DNA from 2 places in the Nocardia sp. NPDC057663 genome. Region 2 is predicted to be linked to the other one. Evidence: riboswitches for the same ligand, from Rfam matches in the RefSeq annotation. Region 2 holds a riboswitch; the other holds the start of a gene.
The links. Region 2 has a riboswitch for S-adenosylmethionine ahead of ACFVAV_RS23230 (aminotransferase class V-fold PLP-dependent enzyme). Riboswitches for the same ligand answer to the same signal wherever they lie in the genome.
Positions count from the first base shown of each region.

Region 1: linked by a shared signal. The riboswitch ahead of ACFVAV_RS04310 (rhodanese-like domain-containing protein) and the one ahead of ACFVAV_RS23230 (aminotransferase class V-fold PLP-dependent enzyme) in region 2 are both predicted to bind S-adenosylmethionine.

Region 1 is NZ_JBHVHX010000001.1:912,097-919,592, reverse strand. It holds gene ACFVAV_RS04345 (PLP-dependent aminotransferase family protein) at 1-859, shown strand, start outside; gene ACFVAV_RS04340 (hypothetical protein) at 861-1,226, opposite strand; gene ACFVAV_RS04335 (CaiB/BaiF CoA transferase family protein) at 1,308-2,405, opposite strand; gene ACFVAV_RS04330 (DUF456 domain-containing protein) at 2,534-3,016, shown strand; gene ACFVAV_RS04325 (amidohydrolase family protein) at 3,017-3,883, opposite strand; gene ACFVAV_RS04320 (FAD-dependent oxidoreductase) at 4,013-5,401, opposite strand; gene ACFVAV_RS04315 (hypothetical protein) at 5,461-6,051, shown strand; SAM riboswitch class IV at 6,097-6,213, shown strand; gene ACFVAV_RS04310 (rhodanese-like domain-containing protein) at 6,232-6,648, shown strand; gene ACFVAV_RS04305 (O-succinylhomoserine sulfhydrylase) at 6,659-7,496, shown strand, end outside.
Region 2 is NZ_JBHVHX010000012.1:18,738-26,233, reverse strand. It holds gene ACFVAV_RS23240 (Pls/PosA family non-ribosomal peptide synthetase) at 1-1,878, opposite strand, end outside; gene ACFVAV_RS23235 (MarR family winged helix-turn-helix transcriptional regulator) at 2,035-2,469, opposite strand; SAM riboswitch class IV at 2,699-2,813, shown strand; gene ACFVAV_RS23230 (aminotransferase class V-fold PLP-dependent enzyme) at 2,862-4,178, shown strand; gene ACFVAV_RS23225 (flavin reductase family protein) at 4,222-4,689, opposite strand; gene ACFVAV_RS23220 (YbaK/EbsC family protein) at 4,852-5,328, opposite strand; gene ACFVAV_RS23215 (crotonase/enoyl-CoA hydratase family protein) at 5,436-6,257, shown strand; gene ACFVAV_RS23210 (MarR family winged helix-turn-helix transcriptional regulator) at 6,349-6,846, shown strand; gene ACFVAV_RS23205 (MDR family MFS transporter) at 6,843-7,496, shown strand, end outside.

The DNA of each region.
Region 1 (7,496 bases), on a different contig from region 2:
CGAGCACCCCACCTACCCGAACGCGATCGAGGCCATCCGCGATGTCGGCGCCCGCCCCATCCCGGTGCCGCTGCGTCCCGAATTCCCGCACGCCGGTTGGGACCTCGACGGTCTGCGCAGCACCGCCAGGCAGACCGCGGCGACGCTGGCCTACCTGGTCCCCGACTTCAACAACCCGACCGGCCTGCTGCTCGACGCCGACGGCCGCGCCGAACTGGCCGCCATCGCCCGCGACACCAGGATGACCGTCGTCGTCGACGAGTCGATGAGCGATCTGAACCTGTCCGGTGCGACCATGCCGCCACCGGTCGCCGCGTTCGCCAAGGGCTCGGAGATCATCACCATCGGTTCGGCGTCGAAGTCGTTCTGGGGTGGTCTGCGGGTCGGCTGGATCCGCACCAATCAGGCGCTGATCACCAAGCTGCTCGGCATCCGCGCCACCGTCGACCTCGGCACCCCGGTGATGGACCAGCTGGCCACCGTCCACCTGCTCGAGAACGCCGAACCCATCCTCGAGCACCGCCGCGACCAGCTGCGCGCCCAGCGCGCCGCCCTGCTCGACGCCGTCGCCGAAGATCTCCCCGGCTGGTACATCGCGCCCGGTGCCGGCGGCATGTCGGTCTGGGCTCAGCTGCCGAGCCCCGTCTCCACCGCGCTGGCCGCCACCGCCCCCAACCACGGCGTATTGCTCGCCGCCGGACCACGCTTCGGCGTCCAGGGCGCGTTCGAACGCTTCCTGCGCCTACCTTTCACCCACCCCGAACCGGACCTGCGCCTGGCCGTGAAATCGATCGCCGCCGCCTACGAAGCCCTCACCCCACGCGCCGCCGATCCGCTGCAACCGCTCACCTGCTACTGAGTCAGCCGGATCCGCACGAGTGGGATCCGGCCGACGCGGATGCGGGTCGCACGGTCTCGTAGCCGACGCCGAGCATGAACAGCGTCGACGCCAGGACGGCGACCGTGGTGAGCGGCACCGCGATGGCGCTGCGCCTGGACGGATAGCGGAACAGCAGCACCAGCAGGAACACCAGCGCGACGGTGCTGGCCAGCGCGAGCCCGGCCGCGAGGCCGTAGAGCGCGCTGGCCGCCATGGGCGCCGGGGCGTCACTGCGGCAATGGGATTCGACGAGCTGGCCTTTGCGATTGTCCAGCATTCCTTCGGCCAAGGCGAAGAACAGCAACGCGGTGCCGAAGGTGGTGACCGCGATGAGCGCGGCGAGCACCTTCGGTGGCCGGTGGCCGGTGCGGATCCGTAGCCTGTCGTCGTCGATAGTCGATAAGACTACCGGCGACAGGCCCGCAAATCAGTCAACCCAGACCGATTCGATCGGTGTCGTCTCCGACGGCGGCGGCGTCGGCACGCCACCGGGAGTGCGGGAGAACCGCGGCGCCGGCGCGTGCTGGACGACGCCCTCGATATCGATCAGGCCGGTACGGGCCACGATGTGCGGATTCTGCTCGGCCTCGGTGAAGGTCAGCACCGGAGTGGTGCAGGCGTCGGTGCCGTCGAAGATCGCGGCCCACTCGTCGCGGGTCTTGGTCTTGAACTTGTCCGCGAACAGCTTGCGCAGCTGCTCCTGCCCGTTCGGATCGATCTGCATGGGCAGACCCTCCGGGTCGATCTCCAGCCCGGCCAGCAGCTCGGCGTAGAACTGCGGCTCGATCGCGCCGACGGCCATGTACTTGCCGTCGGAGGTCTCGTAGGTGTCGTAGAACGCCATGCCGGTGTCGAGCAGGTTGGTGCCGCGCTCGTCGGACCACAGGCCGACTCCGCGCATGCCCCAGATCATGTGCGACAGGGCGAGCGCGCCATCGACCATCGCGGCGTCGATCACCTGGCCCTTACCGGAACTCTGCCGCTCGACCAGCGCGGCGAGCACGCCGAACACCAGGAACATCGAGCCGCCACCGAAGTCGCCGACCATGTTCAGCGGCGGCACCGGCCGCTCACCCTTGCGGCCGATGGCGTTGAGCACGCCGGTCAGCGAGATGTAGTTGATGTCGTGGCCCGCGCGATCGGCGAGCGGGCCGTGCTGACCCCAGCCGGTCATCCGGCCGTAGACCAGGCGCGGGTTGCGGGCCAGCGCGTCGTCGGGGCCGAGGCCCATGCGCTCGGTGACGCCGGGACGGAAGCCCTCGAGCAGCACATCGGCCTTCTCGACCAGGTCGAGGATCTTGGCGACGTCGGCTGGGTCCTTCAGGTTCGCCTCGACGATGGTCCGGCCACGCCACTGCGGGCGCTCCATGAAGCCGGGCATCATGCCGGGACGCTGCACGCGGACCACGTCGGCGCCGAGGTCGGCCAGCAGTAGCGCGGCATGGGGGCCTGGCCCGATGCCGGCCAGCTCGATGACCTTGATCCCCGCGAGGGGTCCCTGCTTGGCGGTGGTGGACTCGCTCACACCTGACCTCTGTTCATCGTCGAACGGTATTGACACTCTGACAATAGCGTCGGGATGGCGAGCCGGGTAGGGCATGAGTGAGAATTCCGGGTGGCGCGACTCGGCGCCACAATGGGAGGAACCCGGTAGTGAGCGTGTGGGGTGAGGTCATCGTAGGCCTCGTCATTCTGGTCGGCCTAATCGGTGTGATCGTTCCGATCCTGCCTGGCGTCATCCTGATCTTCGCGGCAATCGCGGTGTGGGCCTTCATGACCGGCGGTGCCGAGGCCTGGGCGGTCCTCGCGATCGCCACGGTCGCGCTGGCCATCTCCGGTGTCGTGAAATACACCTGGCCCGGCAGGCGGATGCGCGAGGCGGGGGTGTCGAACCGGTCGCTGCTGGTCGGCGCGATCCTGGGCGTCGTCGGCTTCTTCGTCATCCCGATCGTCGGCCTGTTCATCGGCTTCGTGCTCGGCGTGTACCTGGCCGAGCTGTACCGCGTGAAGACCAACCAGCTGGCCTGGCCCGCGACGCTGCACGCGCTCAAGGGCGTCGGCCTGTCGATGCTGGTCGAGCTGCTCGGCGCGCTGGTCGCCGCCGGGGTGTGGCTCACCGGCTCGATCCTGGCCTGACTACTCGATGACCGGCAGCGGGCGGGTGTGCTCGCCCGCGCCGGGCAGTTGGTTGCGGGGGATCGGCACGGTCGGATTGTCGGTGCGCCGGATCGGCATCGTCGGCAGTGGGTCGGTCGCCGACCGCTTCACGGCGGGCAGCCGGTAGGCCTCGCGCGCGTTGTCCTCGAGCACCGCGCGCATATCGGCGCCGACGACCTGGCAGATCAGGTCCACATCGGTGTCCTCGAACGGCCTGCCCGCGCGGGTGCCGGGCAGGTCGGTGCCGAACATGAGCGCGCCGGGATTGACCGCGTGGATGCGGCGCATCGTCTCCGCGACGTCCATGTCGACCCGGCCGAAACCGGTCGCCTTCACCCTGGCGCCGCGATCCACCAGATCGAGCAGATAGGGCACGCCCTCGTCGGACATGCCGAGGTGGTCGATCGAGAGCGCGGGCAGCTTGGAGATGACCGGCTGCAGCGAGGCCAGCATCTGCCCGTCGATGTAGAGCTCGACGTGCCAGCCGGCCAGCTCGTGCGCGCGCAGCGCCTGCAGGGTCATCTCGGTGATGTCGGCGGCGGCGCGCTTGAGATTGAACCGCAGGGCACGCACGCCCGCGCGGTCCAGTTCGAGGATCTCGTCGTCGGTGGCGTCCAGATCCAGCCGGGTGACCCCGACCCACCCGTCGCCGAGTTCGGCCAGCGCGGTTTTCAGATACGACTGATCGGAGCCTTGGAATGACGCGCTGACCACGGCGCCACCACGAACATCGAAGTGCTCCATGCGCTTTCGATAGTCGGCGATGGTGAACGGGTCAGGCAGGTAGCCTTCGTTCTCGATCAGCGGGAACCGCGGATCGATGATGTGGACGTGGGCATCGAACACTTGTACAGAATGCCTCGAGTTCGGCGGAATGGAACAGTCCGGCCGTTGTGACGGTGGCCGTGGAACAGAAAAGCCGGCGGGTTCCAGAACGTGGCGTCCTGTCACCCACCGGCTTCTCGGGGTCCGATCCTAGACCTTGTTCGGCTCGGAGGCGCGCAGCATGTCCTCGCGCTCCACGACCTTCACGCGCTCACGGCCTTCGGGCTCGCCGAGAGCGCGCTCGTGCGCGTCGAGGCGGTACCAGCCTGCCCACGTGGTGAACGGGATGCCCTTGCCCTCGAGGAACGTGGTGACCGCGTCCAGCTCGGGCTGCGGCGCCGGGGCGAAGTCCTTGGCGTCGTCGAGCAGGCAGGCGATGGTCTCGTTGGCGTCGCCCTTGGTGTGGCCGATGAGGCCGACGGGGCCGCGCTTGATCCAGCCGGTCACGTAGGTGGCGGGCATGAAACGGGCGTCGCCCTCAGCGGTCTCGTCGGAGATCACGCGACCGGCCTCGTTCGGCACGGTGCCGGCCTGGTCGTCGAACGGCAGCTGGGTGATGTTCTGCGACAGGTAGCCGACGGCGCGGTAGATCGCCTGCACGTCCCACTGCTTGAACTCGCCGGTGCCCTTGACGTTGCCGGTGCCGTCGAGCTGGGTGCGCTCGGTCTTGAGACCGACGACCTTGCCGTCCTCGCCGATGACCTCGGCGGGGGACTCGAAGAAGTGCAGGAACAGCTTGTGCGGGCGGTTGCCCTGGTCGCGGATCGCCCACTGCTCGAGGGTGTTGGCGACCATGTCGACCTGCTTGGAGTTGCGGCGCGCGGCCTCGGAACCCTCGTCGTAGTCGATGTCCTCGGGATCGACGATGACCTCGATCGTCGGGGAATGATCGAGTTCACGCAGCTCGAGCGGGGTGAACTTGGCCTGGGCGGGGCCACGGCGTCCGAAGACGTGGACCTCGACGGCCTTGTTCTCCTTGAGCCCCTTGTAGACGTTCGGCGGGATCTCGGTCGGCAGCAGCTCGTCACCGGTCTTGGCCAGCACGCGCGCGACGTCGAGGGCGACGTTGCCGACACCGAGGACGGCGACCTTCTCCGCGTCCAGCGGCCACGAGCGCGGCACGTCGGGGTGCCCGTCGTACCAGGACACGAAGTCCGCGGCACCGTAGGAGCCGTCGAGGTCGATGCCGGGGATCGGCAGGGCGCGGTCGGCGTTGGCGCCGGTGGAGAAGATCACCGCGTCGTAGAACTGACGCAGGTCGTCCAGGGTGATGTCGGTGCCGTAGTCGATGTTGCCGAGCAGCCGCACCTGGTCCTTGTCGAGGACCTTGTGCAGGGCGGTGATGATGCCCTTGATGCGCGGGTGATCGGGCGCGACGCCGTAGCGGATCAGACCGAAGGGCGCAGGCATGCGCTCGTAGAGGTCGATGCTCACGTCGGCATCGGACTTCATCAAGGCGTCGGCGGCGTAGATACCGGCCGGTCCTGCGCCCACGATCGCAATGCGGAGCGGGCGGGTCGCTGCACTCTGTTCGGTCATTTTCTACGCGCACCCTTTGGTCGAGAACTGTTGACGGCGTCAATTTAGCTTAGGCTAAGTTGGCGATCCGGCTGCTGGCAGCTGCCTTCGACGTCGGCAGCAGGCCATATTCGGAGGCAATTCTATCTGCGGCGTTGTGGCCACCCGGCGCGCGGTGTGGTTGCCCGCGCCGGGTCTGTCAGGATTACAGCATGAACGAGGAACAATCAGGCTCGGAAGACCAGCCCATCGTGGTGGATCAGACCGACAACCGTTCCGTCGTCCCGTTCGTAGCGGCCGCGGTGATCGCGGTCGTCGTGCTCATCGGCATCGTGCTCGGCGGGCTGCTCTCCCCCGCTGAGAAAAATGTCACAGAGGCCGATCGGCTCACGGCCGCCGTCTCCAACTATATCGACGCCCGCTCGCGCAGTGAGCTGCGTCCACCGCCTGGGGTCGCGTGCCCCGGCTTCGACGAGGAGAAATCCGGACTGTCCGAACGGCTCGGCGGCCCGAAATCGGCCGTGACGATCGACAAGAAGGGTTTCGACAAGGCGACCGTCAACGGCGATCGGGCCAAGATCGACGCCACCGTGCAGATCGGCGACACGACGTCCACCAGCACCTGGAACCTGACCCGGGTCGACGGCGCCTGGCTGGTCTGCACGCCGTGAACCGTTTGACATCGTGACCTGTGCCGGGGCAATCTCGGATCGCAAGGTCATGAGTACCAGCGCCAAGCCCCGGCTCGCTGGTCGGCAACCCTCCTCCGCGGTGGGGTGCTCCGGGTGACGACCTGGCCGTGCGCCGGACAACCGCCACGGCAAGAGCGGATTCACGCAGGAGGTTTCGACATGACTTACGCCGGCGACATCACCCCTGAGAAGGCGTGGGAGATTCTGACCGAGCACCCCGACGCGGTGCTGGTCGACGTGCGCACCGAAGGTGAGTGGGCACAGATCGGCATCCCCGACACCAGCTCGATCGAGCGCCCGGCCCACTTCATCGAGTGGGTCGACGGCACCGGCACCCGCAACCCGAAGTTCGCCGCCGAGCTCGAGCAGGCGCTGGCCGAGCGCCCGGCCGACGCGCCCGTGGTGTTCCTGTGTCGCTCCGGTCAGCGCTCCATCGGCGCCGCGACCGTGGCGACCGCGGCGGGCATCGCCCCGTCCTACAACGTGCTCGACGGTTTCGAAGGTGGCCCCGACGCGTTCGGGCAGCGCGGCAACACCGGTTGGCGCGCGGTCGGCCTGCCGTGGCGTCAGGCATAAGGAGAAACGCATGATCACCGGTGGTTCGTTCGACAAGCCACTGCCCGAGGGCGTCGGCCCCGCCACCCTCGGCGTCCGCGGCGGCCTGCGCCGCTCCGGCTTCGAGGAGACCTCCGAGGCGCTGTACCTGACCTCGGGTTTCGTCTATGAGAGCGCCGAAGCCGCCGAAGCGTCGTTCACCGGCGAGGTCGAGCACTTCGTCTACTCCCGCTACGGCAACCCGACGGTGGCCATGTTCGAGGAGCGCATCCGCCTGCTCGACGGCGCCGAGGCCGCGTTCGCGACCGCGTCGGGCATGTCCGCGGTGTTCACCGCGCTCGGCGCGCTGCTGAAGGCCGGCGATCGCCTCGTCGCGGCCCGCAGCCTGTTCGGCTCCTGCTTCGTGGTGTGCAACGAGATCCTCCCGCGCTGGGGCATCGAAACCGTCTTCGTCGACGGTGACGACCTCGAGCAGTGGGAGCAGGCGCTCTCGGTGCCCACCCAGGCCGTGTTCTTCGAGACCCCGGCCAACCCGATGCAGACCCTCGTCGACGTCCGCAAGGTCACCGAGCTCGCCCACGCCGCGGGCGCGAAGGTGGTGCTGGACAACGTTTTCGCCACCCCGCTGCTGCAGCGCGGCTTCGAACTCGGCGCCGACGTGGTCGTCTACTCCGGCACCAAGCACATCGACGGCCAGGGCCGCGTCCTCGGCGGCGCCATCCTCGGCGCCCAGGACTACATCGACGGCCCCGTCAAGAACCTGATGCGCCACACCGGCCCCGCCCTGAGCCCGTTCAACGCCTGGACCCTGCTCAAGGGCCTGGAGACCATGCCGCTGCGCGTGCGCCAGTCCACCGAATCGGCACTGA
Region 2 (7,496 bases):
CAGCCAGGTGACCCACTGCAAGCCGGTGAGGGTGGTCAGCGGAATCGTGGCCAGCACCTGGGTGATCTGCGCGCGCAGCGGCGTCGGCGTGACGACGCGCTCGTCGACGGCGGCGACCGGCGCGCTGTCGTCGAGCAGGTCGACGAGCGAGCCGAGGCGCGGATGGTCGTAGAGGTCGGCCACGGTGACGTGCGGATACTGCTCGCGCAGCGCGCCGACCAGCTGGGCCGCCGCCAGTGAACCGCCGCCCAGATCGAAGAAGTCGGCGTCGAGGTCGGTGGCTTCGGCGCCGAGGATGGCGTCCCACAGCCCGGCCACCCAGGCCGCAGTGCCACCGAGGCCGCCGGATTCCGTGGACTCGTCGCTGCTCGGCAGCGGCCAGGGCAGGGCATTGCGGTCGACCTTGCCGGAGGTGCGGGTCGGCAGATCGGGGACGATCGCGAGTCGCGGTACCAGCGGGGCCGGAAGTTGTTCGGCCAGGATCTTTCTGGCCTGCTTGATGTCGAAATCGGGGCCGGCGCCGGTGAGGTAGCCGACCAGGATCTTGTTGCCCGCCTTGGTCGTCCGGATCGCGGCGGCCGCGCCGCTGACACCGGGCAGGTGCTGCAGGGCGTTGTCGATCTCGCCGAGCTCGATGCGCCTGCCACCGATCTTGATCTGGTCGTCGGCGCGGCCTAGGAAGATCAGGCCGGCGCGGTCGTTGCGGACCAGATCGCCGCTGCGGTAGGCGCGTTCCCAGCCGAGCGAGGGCAGCGGGGCGTACTTCTCGGCGTCCTTGGCCGGATCCAGGTAGCGGGCCAGGCCGACGCCGCCGATGACGAGTTCGCCGGTCTCGCCCTCGGGCACCGGGTTGCCCTGCGCGTCGACGACGGTGAGGTCCCAGCCGTCCAGCGGCAGGCCGATGCGGATCGGCATGTTCCCGTCGAGCAGCGCGGCGCAGGCGACGACGGTGGCTTCGGTGGGGCCGTAGGTGTTCCATACCTCGCGGTCGGCGCCGCCTGCCAGGCGCTCGGCCAGTTCCGGCGGGACGGCTTCGCCGCCGAAGATGAGCAGCCGCACCGAGTCCAGCGCCATGGCGGGCCAGGTCGCGGCGAGTGTCGGCACGGTGGAGACGATGCTGATCTCCCGGCGCATGAGCCACGGGCCGAGGTCGGCGCCGGTGCGGACCAGGTCGCGCGGGGCGGGGACCAGGCAGGCGCCGTGCCGCCAGGCCAGCCACATCTCCTCGCAGGAGGCGTCGAAGGCCACCGATAGACCGGCCAGTACGCGGTCGCCGGGGCCGATCGGCGCGCGCTGCAGAAACAGCCCGGCCTCGGCGTCGACGAAGGCGGCGGCATTGCGGTGGGTGACCGCGACGCCCTTGGGCGTGCCGGTGGAGCCGGAGGTGAAGATGATCCAGGCGTCGTCGGCGGGGGTCGGCAGGGTGTTCCAGTCCGAGGCCGGTGCGCGGCCCGCGGCGGCGGTGGCCGACTCGATGCCCTCGGCGGTGGCCAGCGCGCTCACCCTGGCCTCGCCGAACACCAGCCTGGCCCGTTCCTCCGGATCGTCGGCGTCGACGGGCACGTAGGCGGCGCCGCAGTAGAGGACGGCCAGGATCGTCACGTACAGCGCCGCGCTGCCCGAGGGCATCCGTACGCCGACCCGGTCGCCTGGCCGCACGCCCGCCGCGGTGAGCTCGGTCATCCTGGACTCGATCGCGGCGATCAGTTCCAGGTAGCTGAGCACGACCGTGCCGTCGTCGATGGCGGGTGCGTCGGGGTGGGCCAGGGCGGTGCTGGTCAGGATGTCCACCAGGGTGCGCGGCGGCGCGGCCAGGTCGGCGCGCAGCAGTGGGTCACGCAACCGGCTCGCCGGGTCCTCAGTGCGTGGCTCGAGCATGGCGCTCAGTCCACCTCTCATCGGTTGACCCCCATCGGTGTCGTCTGTTGTTTCACGGTCGGGTTACCGGAGGGCAAACGGGATGGTCACCAGGTGCCAACGGTACTCGGAGAAGGTGTGGCGCAACGGCAGCGCGCGGCGTGCCGTCGGCGCCGATCACGACGGCGATTCCGGGATTTCGCCGAGCGCGGTGAGCACCAGCCGGTGCAGCGCGCGCTGTTCGTCGGCGTCGAGCCGCTCGAGCACCCGCGCGGTGGCGTCGGCGATCAGGCGGTCGGTGCGTTTGCACTGCTTGCGCCCGGCATCGGTGATCCGCAGCCGGTACTTGCGGCGATCCTTGCCGTCGCGGGTGCGTTCGACCAGGCCTGCGCGTTCGAGCGCGTCGACCAGCCGGACGACTTCGCTGCGGTCGATACCGAGCGCATCGCCGACCTTCTTCTGTGTCAGGTCGGCGTTCTCCTCGATGAAGGTGAGCACCCAGTGATCGCGCAGCGGCACGTCGATCTCGGCGTGCAGTGCCTTGGTGAGCCGTCCGAGCGCGTACACCGGGTAGCGCGGCAGGCCGCGGACGGAGTTCGTGTTCGTGGACATGGCAGCCACTCTAACAAATGGTGGGGGAACTCAATCATTTGGGGTCTCCACCATGGAGTGGGCAGATGATCGGCCGTCGGTTGCGCGGGAGGCAACTCACCGGCAACTGCGGGGCGGCACGGAGATGGCAGATGGTGTTGCGGGCGTGGGGATTACCTGTCGCGTGGTGATCCCGTTCGGTTCGGGGGTTCTTGACAGCTCGCGTGATCGTCTGTCACTCTCGTCCACAGGTCACGAGTACCAGCGACAAGCCCCGGCTAGCTGGTCGGCAACCCTCCTCCGCGGTGGGGTGCTCCGGGTGACGACCAGGCCGCCGTCCGCAGTGGGCGCGGCAAGCGCGGACTCGCAGCACCCTTTTCGGGAACGAGTCCCTGAGCCGACGGGATTTCGTCATGACCGCAGTTATCGACCCCACCTGTGCCCTCGCCGCCGTGTCCGGCGCCGACCTGCAGGTTCCGCTCGTGCAGGGCGGGACCAGCACCTACGCCAACTTCGACTACGCGGCGAGCGCGCCCGCGTTGCGGCAGGTCACCGACCGGATCTCGCGGCTGCTGCCGTACTACGCCAGCGTGCACCGCGGCGCCGGCTACGCCTCGCGGATCTCCACCGAGTGCTACGAGGCCTCGCGCGGCGCGGTCGCCCGGTTCCTCGACGCGTGCGACGACCAGGTCGTCGTGTTCACCCGCAACACCACCGACTCGCTGAACCTGCTGGCAGGCTGCGTGCCCGGCGAGACCGTCGTGCTCGATATCGAGCATCACGCGAACTTCCTGCCGTGGACCGCGCACGGCCGTCGCGTCGTGCAGGCCGCCGACACCGTCGAGGAGACGATCCGGCGGGTCGTCGCCGAACTGTGCAGCAAGCCGGCCGCGTTGCTCGCGGTGACCGGGGCGTCCAATGTCACCGGTGAGGTGCTGCCGCTGGAGCGGCTGGCGACCATCGCCCACCTGTGTGGCGCGCGCATCCTCGTGGACGCCGCGCAGCTGGCCCCGCATCGCCGGATCTCCCTGCGCGAGACCGGAATCGACTATCTCGCCTTCTCCGGGCACAAGCTGTACGCGCCGTTCGGCGCCGGTGTGCTGGTCGGCAAGCGGGACTGGCTCGACGCGGGCGAACCGTACCTGGCCGGTGGTGGTGCGGTGCGCAATGTCGATGTGGGGCAGGTCGAGTGGGCCGCGGCGCCGCAGCGGCACGAGGCGGGCTCGCCGAATGTGCTGGGCGCGGCCGCCATCGCCGCCGCCTGTGACGCGCTGGCCGCCATCGACCCCGCCGAACTCGTTGCCCACGAACGCTTCCTGGCCGACCGTCTGCGCGACGGTTTGTGCGCGATCCCCGGCGTCGACCTGGTCCGCATCTGGTCCGACAGTCCCGACTGTGTCGGCATCGTCGCCTTCACCGTCGCCGGCTACGCCCCCGGCCAGGTGGCCGCCTACCTCTCCGCCGAACACGCCATCGGCATCCGCGACGGCCGCTTCTGCGCCCACCCCCTCCTCGCCCGCCTCGGCCTCGACGCCGCCCTCCGCGCCAGCATCGGCCTCGGCACCACCGCCGCCGACGTCGACCGCCTGATCACCGCCGTCGCCACCCTCGTCACCGCCGGCCCCACCTGGAACTACGCCACCACCGAAGGCCTCTGGAACCCCACCCCCGAAACCCGCCCCCTCACCGCCGATTCCCCAGCAGGCGCCGCCCCCTGCCTGATCGGCTGAATCCCTCCCGAGTCGAGTATTGCGGCCCCGCCGTCCCGCCCGATCAGGTGTCGAGGGCGGTGGGGCGGTGGTATTTGCCGTTGTAGTACAGGAGGGGGGCGGCGGTAGGGGTTTCGTTGGTCTCGTCGTGGACTCGGGTTACCAGGCCGACGGCGAGGGTGTGGTCGCCGATGTCGATGAGTTGGTGGAGGGTGGTGCGGAGCCAGATGGGGGTGCCGTGCAGGACTGGTTCGCCGGTGTCGAGGGTGGTCCACAGGGAGCGGTCGGTGAAGCGGTCGGCGGCGGTGCGGGAGAAGCGGTGGGCGAGGTGGTGCTGGTGCTCGCCGAGGAAGTGGATGACCACCGAGTCGGCGGCGCGCAGGGCGTCGATGCTCGACGAGGTGTGGGCGATGTTGAACGACACCAGGGGCGGTTCCAGGGAGAGGGAGGCGAACGACGTCGCGGTGAAGCCGACCGGGCCGTGCTCGGCGCCGATCGTCACCACGGTGACCCCTGCCGGGTAGTGCCGCATCGATGCCCGGTACTGCTCGGCGGTGATCCCGCTCAGATCGTCGGGGACCACCAGTTCGGCCGGAGTACGTCGCACTTCACTCACCGCCCCAAACTACGCCCGCACCGGAGCCCCGCCCAGGGTCCGGTCGGCCCGCTCGACGCACATCACGCCCGGTGGACCTCAGTCGACCTCGATCGGCAGGCCTGCGGTGATGCGGACCAGTTCGCGGAAGTTGGTGCGGAACACCGTGTTCGGGTGGCCGCCCGCGGCCCAGACCTCGGGGTGCGCGGCGAGGGCGGTGTCGACCCAGGTGGGGAGGTTGGTCGGGTGGCCGACGGGCGCGGTGCCGTCGATCGGCTGACCGGTGATCCGCTCGACCAGGGCGGTGGGGGCCGGGATCAGGGTGCCTTCCAGGCGTTTGCCGGTGCGGGTCAGGTCGACCTGGTGATGGCCCGCGACCAGGATCAGGACGGGGTCGTTGTCGAGGAGGAAGACCTGGGAGGTGGTGATCGCGGTGGGGTGGGCGCCCATGGCGCGAGCGGCATCGGCCGCGGTGGGGGCGGGCGTCTCGGGGGAAACGATGACGCCGTGATGCCCGCGGGCGATGAGGGTATCGGCGACGCGGCATGCGACCGCCGGAAGAGACGACCTGCGCATGAGATCCAGAGTAGGTCGATTGCGGGAAATATGCCGGGGGAGCGCCATTTTGGGGTTGACCCCAGGGGCCGCGCACGTCCCTGGCCGCGCGCCAATAGACTCGCCACATGACTGATTGGCAGGCTTTTACCGTCGAGATCGCCGACCACGTTGCCCAGGTCACGCTGACCGGGCCGGGTAAGGGCAATGCGATGGGACCCGATTTCTGGCGCGAGCTGCCGGAGATCTTCCGCGAGCTCGACGCCGACCCGCAGGTCCGGGCGGTGGTGCTCACCGGCGCGGGCAAGCACTTCTCGTTCGGGCTCGACCTCGCGGCGATGGGCGGCATGCTCGCGCCCGTGCTGGCCGACGACGCGAAGGCTGCGCCGCGCACCGAGTTCCTCAAGGTGGTGCGCGGCATGCAGGCCTCGGTGACCGCGGTCGCCGAGTGCACCAAGCCGGTGATCGCGGCCGTGTCCGGCTGGTGCATCGGTGGTGGCCTGGATCTGATCGCCGCCGCCGATATCCGCCTGGCCAGCGAAGACGCCCAGTTCAGCCTGCGTGAGGCGAAGGTGGCGATCGTCGCCGACATCGGTTCGCTGCAGCGTCTGCCCGGCATCATCGGCGAGGGCAACCTGCGCGAGCTGGCCTTCACCGCCAAGGACATCGACGCGGCCCGCGCCGAGCGGATGGGCCTGGTCAACGAGGTGTTCGCCGATCAGGAGGCCGTGGTCGCCGCCGCGCACGCGATGGCCCGCGAGATCGCCGACAACCCGCCGCTGGTGGTGCAGGGCATCAAGGACGTGCTCGAGCAGCGGACCGCCCCCGCGGTGGCCGAGGGCCTGCGCTACGTGTCGACGTGGAACGCGGCGTTCCTGCCGTCGAAGGACCTCACCGAGGCGATCACGGCGGTGTTCCAGAAGCGCGCGCCCGAGTTCAAGGGCGAGTAAAGACAGTTCAAACGGTTGCCCCGGCGACCGTTCTCTCTACATACTTGCATCACACAACTAATTGATTGATGCAAGTAAAGGTGAAACCACAGTGAGTGAGAACGAGCCCGCGATCGACTCGATCGCGCTCCAGCTCGTCCGGCTGCACCGCCTGCGCGACCGGGCATTGGCCCAGATCAAGGACCGTTCCGGCATCGACCCGGCGGGCTTCGTCGTGCTGTTCCGGCTGGTCTGCGACGGGCCGATGCGTTCGGGGGCCCTCGCCGAGGCGGTGCACTCGGACGCGTCGACGGTGAGCAGGCAGGTCGCGCAGCTGGTGGAGCGGGGACTGGTGGTGCGCGCCGCCGATCCCGACGACGGCCGCGCCACCGTCCTCCAGGTGACCGACTACGGCCGCGAGACCGCCGAACGGATCCGGACCCGCCGCCGGGAGTCCGTCGCCATCGTCACCGAGAACTGGTCGGGCGCCGACCGCGCGACGTTCGCCGCGCTGCTGGCGCGGTTCGTCGAGGACTACGACGCGGCCCGCCCGACCCTGCTGACCCGCCCGCCCGCACTGAGCTCTACCGCGATGGAGAACGATTCGTGACGACAACCGCGGCCCCGGTGGAATCACCCGCCGGTTTCACCCACCGCCAGATCCTGACCATCCTGTCCGGCCTCATGCTCGGCATGCTGCTGGCCTCGCTCGATCAGACGATCGTGTCGACCTCCATCCGCACCATCGCCGACGACCTGCACGGCTATTCGCTGCAGGCCTGGGCGACGACGGCCTACCTCATCACCGCCACGATCAGCACCCCGCTCTACGGCAAGCTCTCGGACATGTTCGGCCGCAAGCCGTTCTTCCTCACCGCGATCGGGCTGTTCATCATCGGCTCGCTGCTGTGCACGCTGGCGACCTCGATGTACCAGCTGGCGGCCTTCCGCGCGTTCCAGGGCCTGGGCGCGGGCGGCTTGATGTCGCTGGCGCTGGCCATCATGGGCGACATCATCGGCCCGCGGGAACGCGCCCGCTACCAGGGCTATTTCCTTGCCGTGTTCGGTATTTCGAGCGTGCTCGGACCGGTGCTGGGCGGCCTGCTCGCCGGGCAGGACACCATTCTCGGCATCACCGGGTGGCGCTGGGTGTTCCTGGTGAACGTGCCGCTCGGCCTGCTCGCGCTGGTCGTGGTGACCAGGGTGCTGCACCTGCCGCGCAAGCCGCACGCCACCCATCGCATCGACTACGCCGGTGCG